2 regions of the Companilactobacillus sp. genome follow, and region 1 is predicted to be linked to the other one. Evidence: a T-box and tRNA genes for the amino acid it is inferred to sense, from the RefSeq annotation. Region 1 holds a T-box; the other holds one or more tRNA genes.
What was found. The T-box of region 1 lies ahead of LKF16_RS02925 (valine--tRNA ligase). A T-box ahead of a tRNA ligase gene usually reads a tRNA of that ligase, here a tRNA-Val.
Positions count from the first base shown of each region.

Region 2: it encodes a tRNA-Val, which carries the amino acid that the T-box ahead of LKF16_RS02925 (valine--tRNA ligase) is inferred to sense. The anticodon was not compared.

Region 1 covers NZ_JAKVLR010000001.1:576,451-583,374, forward strand. Annotated here, with positions in the region: gene LKF16_RS02920 (bifunctional folylpolyglutamate synthase/dihydrofolate synthase) at 1-531, opposite strand, end outside; gene LKF16_RS02925 (valine--tRNA ligase) at 591-3,239, opposite strand; T-box leader at 3,279-3,465, opposite strand; gene thiI (tRNA uracil 4-sulfurtransferase ThiI) at 3,506-4,723, opposite strand; gene LKF16_RS02935 (cysteine desulfurase family protein) at 4,733-5,878, opposite strand; gene LKF16_RS02940 (septation ring formation regulator EzrA) at 5,955-6,924, opposite strand, start outside.
Region 2 covers NZ_JAKVLR010000001.1:15,871-22,794, forward strand. Annotated here, with positions in the region: gene LKF16_RS00075 (aspartate-semialdehyde dehydrogenase) at 1-138, shown strand, start outside; gene LKF16_RS00080 (hypothetical protein) at 244-954, shown strand; gene LKF16_RS00085 (heavy metal translocating P-type ATPase) at 1,068-2,867, shown strand; gene LKF16_RS00090 (DNA-3-methyladenine glycosylase) at 2,868-3,506, opposite strand; tRNA gene LKF16_RS00095 (tRNA-Glu) at 3,609-3,680, shown strand; tRNA gene LKF16_RS00100 (tRNA-Val) at 3,687-3,759, shown strand; gene LKF16_RS00105 (hypothetical protein) at 3,773-3,958, opposite strand; gene LKF16_RS00110 (hypothetical protein) at 4,094-4,768, opposite strand; SMK box riboswitch at 4,859-4,941, shown strand; gene metK (methionine adenosyltransferase) at 4,939-6,144, shown strand; gene LKF16_RS00120 (MDR family MFS transporter) at 6,211-6,924, shown strand, end outside.

The DNA of each region.
Region 1 (6,924 bases):
AATTGCGATATCTTGAATGGTTGGACCAATTATTTTTTCGTGATCTAATCCAATTGAAGTAATAATAGAAAGAATTGGCGTAATAACATTTGTCTTGTCGTGTTCAGCACCTATGCCTACCTCAATAATAGCAATGTCGACTTTTCCACGGAAATACAAAAATCCCATTACGGTCACAAATTCAAATTCGATCAAGTTGATCCCTTGAGTCTTTTCAATGATCTCATTGACCAACTTAACAATCTCCTGGTCGCTGATCATTTGATGATTGATCTGAATTCTTTCATTGAATTTAATAACAAAAGGCGAAGTAAACATTCCTACGCGACGATTGGTTTTTTCAAGCAGATTGGCTAAGTAATTGACAGTTGAACCCTTTCCGTTAGTTCCAGTGACATGGACGGTCGGATAATCATTTTGCGGATTGCCAAGCTTCTTTAGAGCATTCTTGATATCGGTCAGATCATTTCGTTTGTGCATCCTGGGCAATGAATGAATATAATTAACTGCTTGTTCATAAGTTTCAATCATAATACTGTCCTTTACAAAAAAACATCTAGTCAAATGGCTAGATGTTTTATTTTTCATCGTTACTTATTCTTTTTAAGTTGAGCGATTCTTTGGCTGATCTTGTCTTGACGACTTTGATAATCAGCTAATTTAGCTTTTTGTTCATCAACGACTTTTTCAGGAGCCTTATTGACAAAGTTCTCGTTTGAAAGTTTCTTTTCAATTCGAGAAATTTCTTTATCCATTTTCTCCATCTCTTCATTTTGACGAGCAATCTCTTCGTCCAAATCAATCAACTCAGCTAATGGAATATACACTTCTGTCCCATTAGTTACGGCAGTCATTGCTAATTCAGGTGCTTGAAGATCTGTTTCTATCTTAAGTTCCTTTGGATGAGCAAATCGGTCGATGTATTCTTGATTGTTCAAAAGGATTTCTTTGATCTCATCAGTTTGAGGCTTGATGAAGATGTCAATTGCACTTGATAATGGTGCATTAGCTTCAAGGCGAATCTTTCTAACAGATTTGATCAATTCGATCATGACTTCCATTTGTTCTACAGCTGAATCGTCCTTAAATTCATCATGATTTTCAGGATATTTAGCTAACGAAATTGATTCGCCATTGTGTGGCATTGATAACCAAATTTTTTCAGTAACAAATGGCATGATTGGGTGCATCAATCTCAATGTTTGATCAAGAACATAAGTCAAGATCATCTTCTTTTGAGTTTTAGCAGCTTCATCGTCACCAGTTAATGTAGCTTTACTCATTTCGATGTACCAGTCACAGAAATCGTTCCAAATAAAGTTATAAAGATTTCTGCCTGCTTCGCCAAATTCAAATTTGTCCAACAAACGAGTGACCTCGTTAACTGTTGTATTTAATTTGGCTAGGATCCACTTGTCAGATAAATCATAACTAGTTACTTTTGAAAGATCATCCATTGCTGGCGTATCGTCGTCCAAGTTCATGATAACGAAACGAGAAGCATTCCAGATCTTATTGATAAAGTTCCAAGCACCATCCATCTTGTCATAGCTAAAACGTGTATCCTGACCAGGAGTCGATCCAACCATTAAGAACCAACGAAGTGCATCGGCACCATACTTATCGATAACATCCATTGGGTCAATACCATTACCCAATGACTTACTCATTTTTCTACCTTGTTCATCACGAATCAAGCCATGAATCACAACGTGGTCAAATGGACGTTTTCCAGTGAATTTCAAACTTTGGAAAATCATTCTTGAAACCCAGAAGAAAATAATGTCATATCCAGTAACTAAAGTATTTGTTGGGAAATAACGTTTGTAGTCAGCTGCGTCTTCATCAGGCCAACCCATTGTTGAAAATGGCCATAAAGCACTTGAGAACCATGTATCAAGAACATCTGATTCCTGATCCCAGTTTTCAATATCTTTAGGTGCTTCTTCGCCAACGTATGTTTCGCCGGTCTTTTTGTTATACCAAGCTGGAATTCTGTGACCCCACCATAATTGTCTAGAAATAACCCAATCATGAACGTTATCCATCCATTGAGTGAATGTGCCTTCAAATCTTTCAGGAACAAAGTTTACCTTGTTGTCGCCTTCTTGGTTCTTCAACGCAGCTTCGGCAAGTGGCTTCATCTTAACGAACCATTGCGTTGAAAGTCTTGGTTCAACTTGAACGCCAGAACGTTCTGAATGTCCAACACTGTGAACATATGGTTCAATGTTGATCATATAGCCCTGATCCTGTAAGTCTTTAACGATTGCCTTACGTGCATCGAAACGATCCATGTCCTTGTATTTACCAGCATTTTCATTCATTGTTCCATCAGGATTCATGGTATTGATACGTTTCAAGTCATGACGGTTACCAACTAAAAAGTCGTTAGGGTCATGGGCTGGCGTAATCTTAACCATACCAGTTCCAAAGTCTTTATCAACGTAATGATCAGTAATGATCGGAATCTTACGGTCAACTAGAGGAACGATAACTTCTTTACCAACTACGTCTTTATAACGTTCATCGTCTGGAGCAACGGCTACGGCAACATCCCCAAACATTGTTTCAGGACGTGTTGTTGCAATTTCAATAAAGCCAGAACCATCAGCATATGGATACTTAACGTGATAAAAAGCACCTTGATCATCCTTATGGATAACTTCAATATCTGATAAAGCAGTTTGAAGTTGAGGATCCCAGTTGATGATGTATTCGCCACGATAGATCAAACCTTCGTTGTAAAGCTTAACGAAGACTTTGCGAACCGCTTTAGAAAGTCCCTCATCAAGTGTGAAGCGTTCACGAGAATAGTCTAATGAAAGTCCTAATTTACCCCATTGAGATTTAATGATCCCTGCGAATTCATCTTTCCATTTCCAAACTTCTTGAACGAACTTCTCACGACCTAGATCGTATCTAGAAATTCCTTGTTCGCGTAATTTAGCTTCAACCTTAGCTTGTGTAGCAATACCAGCGTGATCCATTCCTGGAAGATACAAAGTATCGTATCCTTGCATACGCTTGTATCTGATCAAAGTATCTTGAATCGTTGTGTCCCAAGCATGACCTAAATGCAACTTACCAGTAACATTTGGTGGTGGGATAACGATTGAATAAGGCTTTGCTTTCTTGTCGCCAGAAGGTTTGAAAACGCCTTGATCAAGCCAAGTTTGATAACGGCCTTTTTCAACTTCGGTTGGATTATATTTTGTATCCATATCGATTTCTCTCATATTGTCCTCCATTTTTAAATAAAAAAAGAGCACCCGTCCGAATAGGACGAATGCTCGCGGTGCCACCTAAATTAAGGGTAATATTTACCCTTCACTTACAGATAACGGATGGCCCGATCATATGATAGCTCGCAGGTAACAGTCAATATTCAAAATTAAGCAACTCTCAGCAAATATTGCTCTTTCTGAAATTTATTCTAATGACACTCCTGTTCAAAGCTGTTGAATTGATATTAAAACATTTTTGTTAAATCGTCAAACAATTTCTATAGTAAATCATTGATTTGCTTTTGGTCTTGTTCCATAAAGTGGTCGCCGTGTTCGATCGTAGTGATCTTAACGCCATCCATGGCACGCTTGATCAAACCGTCAATATCTAGGACGCTTTCAAATTCGCGTGTCTTTTCGATGCCGGGACGAGTCTTTGGTGCTGGTGGAGCAAAAACTGTACAGCAATCTTCAAATGGTTGGATCGATAAGTTGAAGGTATCGATATCTTCGGCGAGTTTAATGATCTCAGTTTTATCCATCGTTGCTACTGGACGTAAAATTGGCGTTGTCGTGACATCATTGATTGCAGCCATACTTTCCAACGTTTGCGAAGCCACTTGTCCAACAGCTTCACCATTGAAAATTGCTAACCCGCCTTCTTTTTCACGGAGCATGTCAGTTAATCTCAGCATGAATCGACGTTGAATCGTCATCAAATATCCTTCAGGAACTGAGGCCTTGATAGTTTCTTGAATCTCGGCAAAAGGTACTTCGATAAATTTGATATTGCCACCGTAAACGGTCAATTTACTAGTTAGCTCTTTAGCCTTATTCAAAGCTTGTTCAGAAGTATATGGTGGACTAAAGAAATGGACCATCTCAATGTCCACGCCACGCTTCATAGCTAAATAACCAGCAACCGGTGAGTCGATCCCACCAGATAGCATCAACATAGCTTTACCTGCTGTACCAACTGGAAGACCACCGGCACCTTTAACCGTCAAGTATGATAAATAGATTCCATCTTGGCGAACTTCAACCGAAATCTTAATATCTGGACGTTTCATCTCAACAGGAATATCAGGAAATTCCTCGCAAATAGCATCCCCAAGTTGTAAGTTGATCTGATTAGTGTCAAGTGGATATGAATGATCAGAACGCTTCGTGGCAACTTTGAAACTATCGCCAGGTTGATATGCTTCATGCATCATTTCGATGGCTTTTTTCTTCACATCTTCAAAATCTTTTGAAACCTTGACACTCAATGAAAAAGTTTGGATACCAAAAACTCGTTTAAGTTTTTCCATAATTGGTTGAGCATCGGTTCCATTTAATTTGATATGGAGACGATCGCGATGTGGTTGTAATTTAAGGTCAGGAAAATCCTTTAACACTTTAGTTACGTTTCCGTGCAAGCGGCCAATGAAATTCTTGCGGTTCTTTCCCTTTGTCGATAGTTCGCCATAGCGAACCATAATTTCAGTATATTGCATATGTTTCTCCTAGTTTAAAATTTGAAAATGGTCATGGATCTCGTCTAAATTTTTGATGAATTCTTTCATTTCTTGTTCTGTATTGTTCTCGTCCAAACTAACACGAATTGCACTTGTTGCGATACTTTCACGAGTATTCATAGCCTTTAAGGTGCCTGATTCTAAGCCTTTTTTCGAAGAACAAGCACTTGTGGTAGAAATATAAATATCTCGGTCTTCAAAAGTATGAACAGTTGTCTCTCCACGAACTCCATCGATAGTAAAGCAAATAATGTGAGGAGCAAAATCGGGTGCTAATTTTGAAAACACATGGACGTTGTCGAGCGTTTGTAAATGTTCGATCAACATAGTCTTTAATTTCAACATTTCAGCAGACTTAGCAGCTTCATTTTCCTTTAATAAACGTAAAGCCCTTGCCATGGCAGCAATTGCTGGAGTATTTTCCGTACCGCTGCGTTGGCCTTTTTCTTGACCGCCACCGGCCATCAAAGGTTCGAGCTGTTTACCTTCTTTCATGTAGATAAATCCAATCCCTCTAGGTGCATGGAATTTATGTCCAGAGAAAGTATAAAAGTCGACGCGTGGATCGATAAATTGATCATCGATACCCTTGCCGATTGCTTGAGTGCCATCGACATGCAAACTAATACTTGGATAATCGTCTAAAACTCGAGCAATTTCTTTGATTGGTTCGATCGAACCGATCTCATTGTTAACGGCCATTACCGACACCAAGATCGTATCATCACGAATAGCTTCTTTTAAGTCTTTAGCACTAACATGACCTGTTTTATCTACAGGTAAATAAGTGACTTCAAATCCTAATTGTTCAAGTTGTGCCATCGTGTTCATAACTGATGGATGTTCGATCGATGAAGTAATAATATGTTTACCGAACTCACGCTTTTTAAAAGCAGTTCCTTTAATGATCCAGTTATTACCCTCGGTACCACCACTAGTAAAAAAGATTTCATGGGGTTTAAATCCCATTAAATTAGCAATGTTCTTTCTGGATGATTCAAGTAGCTCAAATGCTTTTAGTCCCAGTTTATGCAAACTGGATGGATTGCCAAAGTATTCTTGACTAGCGACGTTGTATGTCTTTAATACTGAATCCTCAATTTTTGTTGTTGCACTGTTATCAAAATATATCATAATTTTCCCACCAAAATAAAAAGGCCTCAACGGCCTTAAATTTTTTACCTATTATAATCTACAACAAAAACAACTTTTATGCACTAATTGTATCTTTTATTCTATCGACTGAACCTGGTTCAACGGTTTCAAGCGACTTTGAAAGGACTTCAAATGCTGCATCGTAGTCAAAATCATCATCGAACAATGAGCGTGCATGTTCTAAGTTATCTTTGAAATCGTCGTCTCGATCTGCGAAGCGATTAGCATACTGGAATAACTTTTCATCCAATATAACAGTTTTCTTCAAGGCGTTCGTTTTTTGAACTAGATTATCAAGATCTTCTTGAGTCACGATAACTTGCTTGCTGATATCTTCCATATTCACGCGTTCGCTGTTTAAGCCATCGTAGAGCTTTTGGATCTCATCAGAAACCATATAGAAATATTCGAGATAGTCTTCTGGCAATCCTTTTAGATTTAATTGTTCAAGCGACTTCTTTTGAATTTCGATCCGACTAGCATACTTCTCAACACTATTACGTGAGATCTGTTCACTCGACAACATTTGATTCAAATTATCATTAATAGTCTTTTCACGAGATTCGATTCGATCTAAGTCAGCAATTATTTCTTTAAAATCTGCTTCTGCCTTTGAAAATACGATACTATTATCAGCAATACTTTGAACATCTTGATCGTATTCAGCAACAATTCGATTTAATGTTTGACCATGTTCTTTAAAATCATTCATATCATCTTCGTTAAGAATATAATTTTCTTGAAGTTTTTGGATAATTTCATCCAAATGATTGTGTTGAAATTTAGCATGGTTCAAATAATCAAGCACAGGTTTTTGTTGCTTTAAAACATCACGTTTTGAATTGATCTCTCGACTTAGTGCGTCATATAGGTCATTGATATCATCATGGATCTTTTCATTAGTACGATCCACGATATCAAAATTTAAATCGCTCAATGCAGCATTAGATTTCTCAATGTTGGCATTAACTTGTTCAATTTCTCCTTCAATATCTTCATTGAATCGATATTGTTGTTGGACTAAT
Region 2 (6,924 bases), 560 kb from region 1:
CGTATTCGTCCTGACCTTGAAAACAAAGGTGCATTCAATCTTTGGGTAGTTTCAGATAACTTACTTAAAGGTGCAGCTTGGAATACTGTTCAAATCGCAGAACGCTTAGTTGCCGACGATTTAGTTCATGTAAATTAATACCACTTAAAAAATCGACTAACTCTATTTTGAGGATTAGTCGATTTTTTGAATTAGATTGATATAATGATGTCAGTAATTAAAATTTTTTTGTCGAGGGATGTTATGAGCAGTTCAGAATATTTTGAGATTCAAGAAGTTGATAGTTTCGGAAATGATAATCGCATGGACCCATACATGGCTATGGACCTTGAATTCACATTTGGCGTGATGGATACCGAAGAAAACTATGAAACTTTTCGTAAGCAATATGATAAATTAGATGATAAACGTTTTAAACGGATGATTTCTGACTCAGTCACAGTACCAATGAAGTCATTAGGAATGGATCCATGGTTTGATGATTACTTTTTAACCGTTAAGGATCAAATGACTTTGGATAACTTTAAGCAAAACGTTGACCAAGTGTTGAATTCACCATATGATGCTCCAACAAAATTAGTCGGTGAACAATTAATGGTTGCAATCGTTGAAGGCCTTCCAAGCGTCGGTCATGATGAATTTTTACAGACGAAAAACGCCATGGCACAATCTTCAGCCGATAAAGTATATCGCGTTTATGGAGTAGGGACAGTTGGCTTTAATTTCAGTGATTACGATATTGCATTGCAAGTAGCAGAAGCAATGTATAAAAAGGCTAGCGTGAAGTTAAACGACATCGTTCCAGAAATGAAAATCGAATCTAGCATGTTATTAGATTATCCATTGCATATTGTGACTTATGATCGTAATAAAGATGGAGATTATGAAGCAATCACGCCGATTCAAAAATTGGTTCCTAAAAAGGATCCTAGTGAGATCAAAGATTATAAGTAAATTGACAACCCAGATGGGTTGTTTTTTTGTTTTATCTATTGTTATTCACTTTAGCCCTTTCATAAAAATTATAATATGCTAATCTTAAATTAAAGAGAGGGGAGGGGCTTTTTATGAACTCTAATAGAATCAAACTTTATGGTACTTTGACTATTGGTGTGATTGCGTTTATTCTTCAATTTGCATTTCATCAGGCATTAGCAGCCCAATGGATTATTAGTATTTTAGGGACAATTTTAGCTCTGATCATGTTTATTGATATGATCAAAGTTTTAAAATCTGGTAATTTTGGAGTCGATTTATTGGCTATTACTGCCATCGTTGCAACGATTGCTCTCGGCGAATATTGGGCTGGTTGGATCGTGCTTCTGATGCTTACTGGTGGAGATACTTTGGAAGAATATGCAGCCAACAAAGCTAAGAGCGAACTCAAGTCATTGCTAGATAATTCTCCGTCTAAAGCACATGTCTATCAGGGGGAAAGTATCAAAGATGTTGATATTGAACATGTCAAGGTCGGCGACAAACTACTGATCAGACCAAAGGAACAAGTCCCAGTCGATGGTATTGTCTATGAGGGTAATTCAAGTGTTGACGAATCATCGCTGACAGGTGAGTCCGTTCCAGTAGATATTGAAAAAGGTTCACATGTTATGTCAGGATCCATCAACGGCGAAGTTCCCTTCAAGATCACAGCTGAAAAGATTGCTGCTGAAAGTGAGTATCAGGCCATTGTTAAATTGGTCAAGGAGTCTGAAACTAACCCCGCACGTTTTGTTAGATTAGCTGATCGTTACGCGGTTCCATTTACGATCATCGCTTATATCATTGCTGGATTGGCTTGGTATTTGTCTGGAGATCCGATAAGAATCGCTCAGGTACTAGTTGTTGCTTCGCCATGTCCATTGATTTTGGCAGCTCCAATAGCTTTCGTATCAGGAATGAGTCGTAGCAGTAGAAATGGCATCATCGTTAAATCAGGTACTGCACTTGAAAAAATTTCTTCGGCAAAAACAATGGCATTTGATAAAACCGGAACGATTACACGTGGTCATTTGGTAGTTCAAGATGTCAAAATCTCACCCGATTTTATGCCAGAAACAGTCTATCAGTATGCAGCTTCGATTGAACAAAATTCAAGCCACGTCATGGCTGAAGCAATTGTTGACTACGCTTTAGCTCAACAAATTGAAATGAAAGATGTGGATGACGTAAAGGAAATTACCGCTGAAGGTATCGTTGGGGTTATTGATGGTCATTACGTCAAAGTTGGTAACCCTGAATTCGTTACTAAATATCCAGTTGAAAAAGTCGAAGGATCATCAGTTTATGTTTCAATTGACGAGCGGTTTGCCGGCGTTTATAGTCTGGTCGATGAGATTCGTCCTGAAGCTAAAGAAACGATTGCACGTCTCAAAACATATGGATTCAACAACATCTTAATGATTACAGGCGACAAAAAAGAGACAACTGAAAAGGTTGCCTCCGAAGTGGGTATAACTAAAGCATATCCATCAAGTTTGCCTGCTGACAAAGTTAAAATTATTCAAACCTTGCCTAAAGAGTATCATCCTGCTGTCATGGTAGGAGATGGCGTTAACGACGCACCTGCCTTGGCATTAGCCGATGTCGGTATTGCTATGGGCTACAAAGGTGCCAATGCCGCTAGTGAATCGGCTGATGCGGTAGTTTTAAAAGATGATCTCGGTAAAGTTGCTGAAGTTGCCAAGATATCTGACGATACCTTAAAAGTTGCTAAGCAAGCTGTTTTAATAGGTATTTTGATCTGTATCATCTTGATGCTGATTGCTGGTTTTGGTTTAATTCCAACAATCATCGGTGCCATGCTTCAAGAGGTTGTCGATACTGTCACGATTCTTTACGCATTGCGTGCTAGAAGCGATAATCTGTGATTATTTCCAACCATAGGTTTCTAAATTCATATCACGTTTATACATTTTGGAAACGTAAGGATTTCCATCAACAATGAAACGCATCTTTTTATCAGTCCATTCGCCTTTATTGGGCACTCCAATTCTTGGAGTTTCCAATATATTTGCAGGTGTTTTGGACTTTTTTAATTCAAACTGGAAATTGGCACTATTGAGCATTGTCCCGGAAAGCTCCTTATCCATAATTCCAAATGCTCGGATCCATTTTGCAGGGCCGTTAGTAGTGTCAAAGTCAGTTTTCTTTCGATTCAGATCCATGATATCTTTACCGTCGATTGGTTCGATGCCACGAATAAGGACGCCGTTGGGCAGTCCTTTTTTTTGGATGCTGATATCCATATCCAACCAGCTGTGAATCGAATAAATATAAATTGTGCCACCTTGTTGGTAAAGTGGGTCATTAGCTTCTGAGTGTCTGCCACCATAACTGTGGGCGGCCATATCATCTGGTCCCAAATAAGCTTCGGTCTCAACGATTATTCCTGACAATAATCCTTGCTCTGAATGATAGGTTAGCTTATGTCCCAACATTTCTTTGGCAATTTGAATTGTTGAACCAGTTTGAAAAAAGTCGTTTGTGGTAGTAATTAAGTCAGTCAAAATAGGTACCTCGAAAAAAGTTTAGATATTTAGCAAAAATTACTTGCGTTGGTTCTCATACTTAATATATAATACTCTTTGTGCTTACGAAAGAAAGCAAATGACCCCTTGGTCAAGTGGTTAAGACACCGCCCTTTCACGGCGGTAACATGGGTTCAAATCCCGTAGGGGTCACTATTTGGAGGATTAGCTCAGCTGGGAGAGCATCTGCCTTACAAGCAGGAGGTCACAGGTTCGATCCCTGTATCCTCCACTAAATAGACAAGCTAGAAATCATCGATGATGGTTCCTAGCTTTTTTTCTGTCTCGAAAAGATTGTCTTTAGAAATCTGTTCATTAGTTGGAGATAACTGAACCGCGTTTACTTGATCGCAATTGATCAAAGAAAATGCGTAAAATGCTGTGATCAGTATTGCTAGTAAAATTAAGCCACTTCTGATAACTATTGTCATTTGAATATCTCCCAAGTTGATTTATTTTCAAATTTAGATTAACACCGTAATGAAAATTTTGAGTCAATTTTTTGTAAAATTTGTGTAAAAAAATCCAGACATTAGTTCAATACTAATTGTCTGGAAGAATTTAATTTAAATTATTAGCATGATATTTCCAATGAATCGATAGATAACGTCGGTCGTTGAAAATTTATTGAATACTTTTAGTAAGACCATTATCAAAGTAAAAGCGATAACCGCAATGGTTGCCAGCAAGTTGATATATCCTAAGAAGAATAGGACTACGGTAGCAATTGCGATTGCAATGATCTGAATGGCTGAGTTCATTTCGCCATCGAAGTAAGTGATCATGACTGCAGTGATGTTGATCAACAGCAGCGGAACTACAAAATTTATTGAGATAAAGTGTGAATAGTAGAAGAATATTGCAATCGAGACAAAACTTGGAACGATAAAATCGTTGATCAAAGTAGTCAGCATTGAATATTTTTGCGGAATGTAACGAGTTGAGAATAAAAAGGCGATTTGGGCAAATATCAAGATCATGACGAAAATATTCATCGACTTGAATCCAATTGCACAAATTAAAATGTAGATCACCGAATAGGTGATACTAAATAATATATTTGGCTTTAGCGGAAGCATGAATTCCTTATATAGTGCAACCATCGCTACTAGTGCTAATAAATAATAGTTGATCGAGTTATTAGGCAGATGATGAATTAACACGAATGCGACCGCGAAAACGTGAAAACTAACTAGTTCGATCAATGACTTGATCAAATTTTTGACTCTTGTGTGATCCATGTGTAGCTCCTTTACATATGAATTTATACTAATTGACTGTACGACAAATTTCAATTCAATCTTTTTATGAAAAAATCATTTTTTGTGGTAATCTAGTAAAAGGTTCCTGATGGGATCCTTTTTTGTTTAACAAAGGAGAGGCCCTGTAACCGAAAGGTGGAAAATTTATAATGTCAAAGAATTACTTATTTACATCCGAATCTGTTTCAGAAGGACATCCAGATAAAATTGCTGATCAAATTAGTGACGCAATCCTTGATGCCTTGCTTGAGCAAGATAAGAATGCGCGTGTTGCCTGTGAGACAACCGTAACAACTGGTTTGGTACTCGTAGTTGGTGAAATTTCAACAACAGCTTACGTAGACATCCAAAGCGTTGTTCGTAACACAATTAAAGAAATTGGATACGATGGTTCAAATCCAGGTTTCGACGGTGGAAGTTGTGCAGTTCTAGTAGCTCTAGACGAACAATCTCCCGATATCGCACAAGGTGTAGATGATGCCCTTGAAAAAAGAGAATCAGCTAAAGATGCTGATCCATTGGATCAAATTGGTGCTGGTGATCAAGGTTTCGTATTTGGTTTTGCCACAGACGAAACTAAAGAATACATGCCATTGCCAATCTCTTTAGCACATAAACTTATGCGTAAAACCGCTGAAGTACGTAAAGACGGAACGCTTGATTATTTAATGCCTGATGCTAAATCTCAAGTTACTGTTGAATACGACGAAAACGACAAACCAGTTCGTATCGACACGATCGTTTTAAGTACACAGCACAAAGAAGAAGCAACACTTGATCAGATTCAAAAAGATATCAAGAAATATGTTATTGATGCAGTAGTTCCATCAAACATGATTGATGATAAAACGAAGTATTTGATCAATCCAACTGGTCGTTTCGTAATTGGTGGACCAGAAGGAGATTCAGGACTTACTGGTAGAAAGGTTATCGTTGATACTTATGGCGGATTTGCACGTCATGGTGGCGGTGCTTTTTCTGGTAAAGATGCTACTAAAGTTGACCGTTCAGCTAGTTATGCCGCTAGATATATTGCCAAGAACTTGGTTGCAGCAGGTATTGCTAAAAAGGTCGAAATTCAAATTGCTTATGCAATTGGTGTAGCACGTCCAGTATCAATTCACGTTGATACATTTGGTACTAGTGATTATAGCGAAGAGCAAATTGTTGCTTGCGTCAATAAGAACTTTGATCTTAGACCACTTGGTATCATTCAAATGTTAGATCTACAAAGACCTATCTACAAACAAACAGCGGCTTATGGCCACTTTGGACGTACAGATATTGATTTGCCTTGGGAACAATTAGATAAAGTTGATTCTATTAAAGAATTTTTATCAAAAGTTAAGGACTAATCAACGAGTACAGAGGCGTTCTTTAAAGTTTATACTTTAAAGGACGTCTTTTTTTATGGGGGAAATATGAACGAGAAACAAACACAGTCACATGTTGTAATTGTGACGATTGCGGTATTTATCGCAACATTTATGACCGCAATTGAGGGAACAATCGTATCAACTGCTATGCCAACTATCATTGGAAGTTTGCACGGCGTAAGTTTAATGAATTGGGTATTTTCAATTTATTTATTAATGACAGCTGTATCAACGCCAATTTATGGGAAATTATCAGACGTTGTCGGTCGAAAACCAGTCTTTTTATTCGGTTTAGGATTATTCGTCGTGGGTTCAGTTCTGTGCAGCATGTCTAATTCAATGCTGACTTTGATTTTGGCCCGGGTAGTCCAAGGATTGGGATCTGGTGCCATTCAGCCACTAACATTTACTATTATCGCCGACATTTATCCACTTGAAAAAAGAGCCAAGATCTTAGGTCTAAATGGTTCAGCCTGGGGAATTGCAGCTGTTATCGCACCACTTTTAGGTGGATTCATCGTTGAACAATTAAGCTGGCATTGGGTATTCTTGATCAACTTGCCAGTCGGTATCATCACAATGCTGCTGATTTGGATCTTCTTTAAAGAAAAACGCGAACAAGGACATAAAGTTAAAATTGATTATGTCGGAACTATGTTGCTGATCTTAGTTTTGTTACCAATCATGTTGGCATTGCAATATATCGGGACCGGTTCTCCATTGTTGCCGATTGGCTTGGTAGCAGTTTCGGTAATTTCG